3 regions of the Streptomyces sp. R33 genome follow, and region 1 is predicted to be linked to each of the others. Evidence: riboswitches for the same ligand, from Rfam matches in the RefSeq annotation. Region 1 holds a riboswitch; each other region holds the start of a gene.

The links. Region 1 has a riboswitch for cyclic di-AMP ahead of AB5J51_RS23950 (transglycosylase family protein). Riboswitches for the same ligand answer to the same signal wherever they lie in the genome.
Positions count from the first base shown of each region.
Region 2: another riboswitch for cyclic di-AMP. It lies ahead of AB5J51_RS12185 (M23 family metallopeptidase); the one in region 1 lies ahead of AB5J51_RS23950 (transglycosylase family protein).
Region 3: another riboswitch for cyclic di-AMP. It lies ahead of AB5J51_RS09110 (peptidoglycan DD-metalloendopeptidase family protein); the one in region 1 lies ahead of AB5J51_RS23950 (transglycosylase family protein).

Region 1 is NZ_CP165727.1:5,215,438-5,217,693, forward strand. Features, by position in the region: gene AB5J51_RS23945 (transglycosylase family protein) at 1-803, shown strand, start outside; cyclic di-AMP (ydaO/yuaA leader) riboswitch at 1,086-1,257, shown strand; gene AB5J51_RS23950 (transglycosylase family protein) at 1,260-1,952, shown strand.
Region 2 is NZ_CP165727.1:2,695,096-2,697,351, reverse strand. Features, by position in the region: gene AB5J51_RS12190 (pitrilysin family protein) at 1-772, shown strand, start outside; cyclic di-AMP (ydaO/yuaA leader) riboswitch at 957-1,115, shown strand; gene AB5J51_RS12185 (M23 family metallopeptidase) at 1,129-1,923, shown strand; gene AB5J51_RS12180 (GntR family transcriptional regulator) at 2,125-2,256, shown strand, end outside.
Region 3 is NZ_CP165727.1:1,903,626-1,905,881, forward strand. Features, by position in the region: gene AB5J51_RS09105 (SGNH/GDSL hydrolase family protein) at 1-168, opposite strand, end outside; gene AB5J51_RS09110 (peptidoglycan DD-metalloendopeptidase family protein) at 337-1,335, opposite strand; cyclic di-AMP (ydaO/yuaA leader) riboswitch at 1,340-1,547, opposite strand; gene AB5J51_RS09115 (tyrosine-protein phosphatase) at 1,826-2,256, shown strand, end outside.

The DNA.
Region 1 (2,256 bases):
GCCTCGACTTCGCCGAGCGCCCCGACCTCGCGAGCCGTTCGCAGCAGATCGCCGTCGCCGAGCGGGTCCTGGGCACGCAGGGCCCCCAGGCGTGGGGGCAGTGCTCGGAGTCGGCCGGGCTGACCCGGCAGGCCCCCGCCGCGTCCGTGGACCCGGGCCTGCCCGGCACGCTCGGCCCCGTCGCCGCGAGCCCCTCCCGCCCCGACCACTCGGTCCCGGCCGGCGGTACCGGCGCGAAGGCGCACGATTTCGGCGCCCCGACCCCGGCTCCGGCCCCGGCGCCGGACTTCACGCTCCCGCCGGCGCCGCTCGCGCCGAACAGCGGACTGCCCGTCATGCCCGACCCGGACGTGCCGTCCACGTCGCCGACCGTCCCGGTGCTCCCGGGCGACCCGACCGCCAACCCGGGTACTCCCACGGCCCCGACGGACCCGACCGCGCCGACGGCCCCGGGAAGCCCGACCAAGCCCGGCGGCCCGGCGGACCCGACCGTTCCGGTCGTTCCGGCCGACCCCGGCTCCCCCGCGGCCCCGGGCGCCCCGGGCGCCTCCACCGACCCGAGTGCCATCCCGGACCCCACCGGCACCGGCAAGCACCGTGGTACGCCCGCCCTCGAGCTGCCCGCCGCATCTGAGGGGGTGTCGGCGCCCTCGTACACCGTCCAGGCGGGCGACAGCCTGGCCACCATCGCGTCTGCCAAGGGGGTCAAGGGCGGCTGGAACGCGCTCTACCAGGCCAACGAGCAGGTCATCGGCGAGGACGCGGATCTGATCAAGCCCGGCCAGAACCTGGATCTAAGCTAGGAATAGCGGCACTTCGGACACCCGGAAAGAGCTGAATGTCCGTTATCTGCAAGTGAGACATGTGTCTCTTCCGGTCAACTGGCGTGTCCCGTCCGGAGCCTTCCGCAAACCCCGTCCTCACCTGCGCAAACGCCCGTAAGGGGAGCGCAAGTAGGGGCCGTTTCTCCCCGGTGTTCCTCGTTGAACATCGGGGAGAGACCTGTCTACCTTCTGAGTCGCCCGCCACCGCGGGCTCCTTCGACCGCATCGCCGAATCCTGCCGGCGGCCGGAGGGAACAGTCGTCGCGTCAAGCGCCGAAGGCAGGAGCGGGGGAACCAAGGTAGGCGCCGGGACCGGCCGTTGAGAGACGGTCACGGAAACGGCTAGGGGTTAAGTCGTGCGCCACGTCGCACGGCCGGGCACTCATCCGCCCGAACCCGACAGCTCACCTCGCAGGCGTCGGTGAGGAGAACTCCATGCTGCTTTCCGGCAAGGGCAAGCACCGTCGCGCCTCCAAGGCTGCCCGCATCGTCACGCTCGCCGGCGTCACCGGTGTCGTCGTCGCCGCCCCGCTGATGGCGGCCGGCTCGGCCTCCGCCGCCACCGCGTCCGAGTGGGACCGCGTCGCGCAGTGCGAATCCGGCGGCAACTGGTCCATCAACACGGGCAACGGCTACTACGGCGGCCTGCAGTTCTCGTCCTCCACCTGGGCCGCGTACGGCGGCAAGGCGTACGCCGCGCAGGCCAACCAGGCCTCCAAGTCGCAGCAGATAGCCATAGCCGAGAAGGTCCTCAAGGGCCAGGGCAAGGGTGCGTGGCCGTCCTGCGGCGTCGGCCTCTCCAACTCCTCTTACACCGGCGGTGGTACGACCGACACCCCGAAGAAGACGGAGCAGAAGACCGAGACCAAGAAGACCCAGCCGAAGAAGACCGAGCCGAAGAAGGAGACGAAGCGCTCCGAGGCTCCGACGACCCGCTCCGAGCGCTCCGAGGCCCCGGCCCCGAAGACCGGCAACGGCTCGTACGAGGTCAAGCCCGGCGACACCCTCGGCACCATCGCCGAGACCAACGGCGTCAAGGGCGGCTGGGAGAAGCTCTTCGAGCTCAACAAGGACATCGTCTCGGACGCCGACCTGATCTTCCCCGGTCAGAAGCTGAAGCTCAGCTGAACCCTGCCGTAACAACTGCGGCAGCGAGCACAGCACGCAGCATCCCCACCGCCCGGCGCGTCTTCCCCTCACGCGCCGGGCGGCGGCGTTTTTCCGGCCCGGGCCCCTCCTGTTCCCCTCCCGGACCCGCCCCGGACCCGGCCGGGACGGTGGCGATCAGGAGTCCTATGTACCGGAAGGCGGGTATTCGGGCCCTTTTTCGTCCCAGGAGGCGGGCGGTCGGCCGGCCTAGTGCCCGGAGCCGGTTAGGCTCTAGTCGGCGGGGCCATCCCACGGCCCGACATGCCACCGCACACCCAGCGTC
Region 2 (2,256 bases), 2.5 Mb from region 1:
CCCCGCCACCGCCACCGCGGTGGTCGTCGGCGACCTGACCGGCATCGACCTGGACGCCGTACTGGCGGACACCCTGGGCAGCTGGACCGGCAACTCCGCCGAGGCGCTCCCGGTGCCGCCGGTGACCGCCGACGACACCGGCCGTGTGGTCATCGTGGACCGGCCCGGCGCGGTCCAGACGCAGCTGCTCATCGGCCGGATCGGGCCGGACCGGCACGACCGGGTCTGGGCGGCGCAGGTGCTCGGCACGTACTGCCTGGGCGGCACCCTCACCTCGCGCCTGGACAAGGTGCTGCGCGAGGAGAAGGGCTACACGTACGGCGTGCGCGCCTTCGGCCAGGTGCTGCGCTCCACCGCGGACGGCAAGGGCGCCTCGATGCTCGCCATCAGCGGCTCCGTGGACACCCCCAATACGGGCCCGGCGCTCGACGACCTCTGGAAGGTGCTCCGCACCCTCGCGGAGGGGGGTCTGACCGACGCCGAACGGGACGTGGCGGTACAGAACTTGGTGGGTGTGGCCCCGCTGAAGTTCGAGACGGCCGCGGCCGTCGCCGGCACGCTCGCCGACCAGGTCGAGCAGGAGCTCCCGGACGACTACCAGGCCCGGTTGTACGCACAGCTGGCCCAAACGGGCACGGTGGAGGCGACTTCGGCCGTTCTGGCCGCCTTCCCGCTGGACCGCCTGGTCACGGTCCTGGTAGGCGATGCCTCGCAGATCGAGGCGCCGGTGCGGGCGCTCGGGATCGGTGAGGTCACCGTCGTCGGCAACTGACGGACATCCCAAGGGGCTCCGGTGGCTTGTCCACCGGGGCCCCTTATGTCTGTTTAGTGGAGAGGTTGCTTGTATGCGGTGTGGCGTACGCAACAAAAAGGCGTGTCTGTTTGGCGATTGACTGATGATCCGCCTAGCGTCGGCCGTGCTGTCCGTCAGTTGTACGCGCCGCACCCGCGGCACCGGGCAGCGATCGCCGAGTCCCCGTCAGGCGCGAGCCTGGGGAGCCGGGGACCCACATGCGTCCCTGGGGTGAATCGGACCGCCTCGCCAGAGGGGGCCCGTAGGAGACCTTCCTGCTCCGAACCCGTCAGCTAACCCGGTAGGCGAGAAGGAAGGAAAGGATCAGCCCCTTCATGGCGTTTGGCAGTCGTGCCGCCGGTAAGCACCGTGGTTCCAGTCGTCTGAGCCGCAAGACCGCCGGTTACGCCGGCATAGCCGCCCTCGCCACCACCGGTGTCGTCGGCTCCCTCGCAGGCCCGGCGTTCGCCGCGTCGGACAAGGCCCCCTCCATGGAGGACACCGGCCTGAACGCCGTCGTGACGGCCGAGGACCTCCCGGTCCAGATCGAGGCCCAGGCCGAGGCCCAGGAGCACGCGGCCGAGGCCGCTGCCGCCAAGGCGAAGGCGGAGGCCGACGCGAAGGCGCGCGCCGCCGAGGCCAAGCAGAAGGCCGAGGAGAAGGCGAAGGCCGAGCGCGAGGCCGCCGAGCGCGCCGCCCGCGAGGAGGAGCGCAAGCGCCTCAACACCTTCGTCGCCCCCGTCGACGGCTCCTACATCAGCACCCAGTGGCACGCGGGCGGCGGCATGTGGTCCTCCGGCAGCCACACCGGCATCGACTTCCACGCGGCCTCCGGCACCTCGGTGCACGCGGTCGGCGTCGGCACCGTGGTCGAGGCAGGCTGGGGCGGCGCGTACGGCAACAACGTCGTGATCAAGCACGCCGACGGCACCTACACCCAGTACGGCCACATGTCCTCGCTGAGCGTCTCCGTCGGCGAGCAGGTCACCCCGGGCCAGCAGATCGGCCTGTCGGGCTCCACCGGCAACTCCAGCGGCCCGCACCTGCACTTCGAGGCCCGTACCGGCTCCCAGTACGGCTCGGACATCGACCCGGTCGCGTACCTGCGCAACCACGGCGTCGACGTCTGACCCGCAGCACTTCACCGAAGGCCCCGGCTCCCCGAGCCGGGGCCTTCGCGTTGTGGCCGCAAGTGGCCGCATCGTGGCTGTAAATATTCGCGATTTCGGTCCGCGCTCGGAAAACATCGCGTGTTGCAATAGAGTCCCAGTACGATCCCAGCACGGTCGCGGCAATGGCGTCGGCAGTCGGAATTAAGCGGAGGTCCGGACTTGCGTATTCCTGCGCACGCGGTATGCACGGCAATCCGCGACGACATCGTCTCCGGAGTCTTCGAGCCGGGCGGCAGGCTGACCGAGGAGCTTCTGGCCCGCCGGTACGGGGTCTCGCGCGTCCCGGTCCGC
Region 3 (2,256 bases), 3.3 Mb from region 1:
GTACCGGAATTCGTGTTCCTCGCGCTGATCGGCCAGGAGTACGGCCAGCCGGTCCGCCCAGCCGAGAAAGGTCTCGCCGGGCCCCGGGTCCCCCACACCCTCGGTGAAGCTGTCCCCGATCGCCGCGTACGAGCCGATGGTCTTGAGTGTCGTCTTCGTCGCTGCCACGAGAACACATCCTTCACCCCAGGGCGTGACCTACGCCATCGTAGGAAGGGGTTGACGGACCGTGATCTATACCACCTGGTCGGTGCGGAATAGCAAAGCGTGAGGCCGGGACCCCCCTCGGGTCCCGGCCTCACGAGTCCGGCTGCCTCTCTCCGACGGCGGGAGCCGTCAGATGCTCACACCCTTGGTGCGGAGGTAGGCCAGCGGGTCGATGTCCGAGCCGTAGGACGGGCCGGTGCGGATCTCGAAGTGCAGGTGCGGGCCGGTCGAGTTGCCGGTGGAGCCGGAGAGGCCGATGGTCTGGCCGGCGGTGACGCTCTGGCCGGCCGAGACGGAGAGCTGGGACAGGTGGCCGTACTGGGAGTACTTGCCGTCCGCGTGCCGGATGACGACCTCGTTGCCGTACGCGCCGGCCCAGCCGGCGGAGACCACGGTGCCCGCACCCACGGCCCGGACGGTGGTGCCGGAGCTCGCGATGAAGTCGACACCGGTGTGGTAGCCGCTGGACCACATGGCGCCGGGGGTCTTGTACTGGGTCGATATCCCGCCGCCGACGGGGGCGACGAAGCCGGCGGCCGTGACCGTACCGGCGGCGGACCCGGCGGCCGTGCTCTTCTTGGCGGGTGCGGCGGCGGCCGCGGCCGCGGGGGCGGCGGGGGCCGGTGCGGCGTCCGCGGAGCCCTTGCCGGCGGAGGACGAGGCCGAGTCCGGGGCCGAGGACTTCTTCGCCGGGGCCGGGGCGGACTCCCGGGCCGGAGCCTGCGCGGCCGGCGCCGCCTCGCCCCGCGCACCGAGGGTCAGCTTCAGCCCGGGGTGGATCAGCGACGGGTCGGTGCCCACGGCCTCGCGGTTGTCGGCGTACAGCTGCTGCCAGCCGCCCGGGAGGTGGCGGTCGTGGGCGATCTTGGAGAGGTAGTCGCCGGGCACGACGGTGTAGACGGCCGGCGCGGACTGCGCGGCGGCAGCGGGCGCGGCCTGCAGCGCCGCCGAAACCTGCGGTGCCTGCACGGGAGCCGAGGCGGGGGCGGCGGCCGGGGCGCCGGCCGCCTGAGCCCCGGCGGCGCCCAGCAGCGGCAGCGCGAGGGCCGCACCGCCGGTGCCTGCGACGGCGAAGCCGCGCGCCACGGAACGGGACTTGGGACGGCGGTGCTTACCCTTTGCAGGCATGGCGAATTCCTCTCCGTCGCCTGCGAGGTGAGCTGTCGGGTTCGGACTGGAGATGTCCGGCAGCACATGAACGGAACATGCACGGCTTCACCCCGAGCTGCGCCGATACAAAGATCGGGAACAGCGGCTTACCTGGTTCCCCCGCTCCTGCCGCGCGCGTGAATAGTCGGGTGCGGTTTCCGGACGGCGGCAGGATTCGGCGGTCCATCCGGATCGATCGCGAAGGTAATCGAGTTGAGCCATCCCGAACAAGCCACGAATTTCCCCACGGATTCACAGACCGGGGAGTTCGAGGGAATTCCGGTCACCCTGCGTCCATTACCGGCCGCCAACAACCGCTCCGGCCGGGCCATTCGACTTCGGCGATCAGGCACTCACGGTCACCGTATGATCTGGCTCACGGGGCTGCGCCCGATCTCGCATCCAGCTATGGCAAGTTGCTCCCAAGCAGCGTAATTCGGACATCCCACGACGACGCGGAGGAGTTCCCGTGACCCAGCAGATACCCCAGTTCCCGCGGACGGAGCCCGTACCGGAGCCCGAGCTGGCCGGAGTGCGCAACTTCCGCGACGTGGGCGGCTTGCCGACCATCGACGGGCGGAGGGTCAAGCCGGGAAAACTGTTCCGTAGCGGACATCTGGCACATGCCACCGAAACCGATGCAGAATTCCTCGCATCGCTCGGCCTCCACACGATTTTCGACTTCCGCAACGGCGCCGACCACGCCCTGGAGGGACTCGACGTCGAGCTTCCCGGCGTGCGGAACGTCAACATCCCGCTGTCGGATCCGGCCGACGGGAAAGAATTCTGGAAGATGGTTCGGGCCGGCAACCTCGAGCAGCTCCGGGGAATCCTGGGCGAGGGGAAGGCCGCCGCCCGGATGACCAACTCGTACCGCTCGATGGTCGAGCACCGCACCGC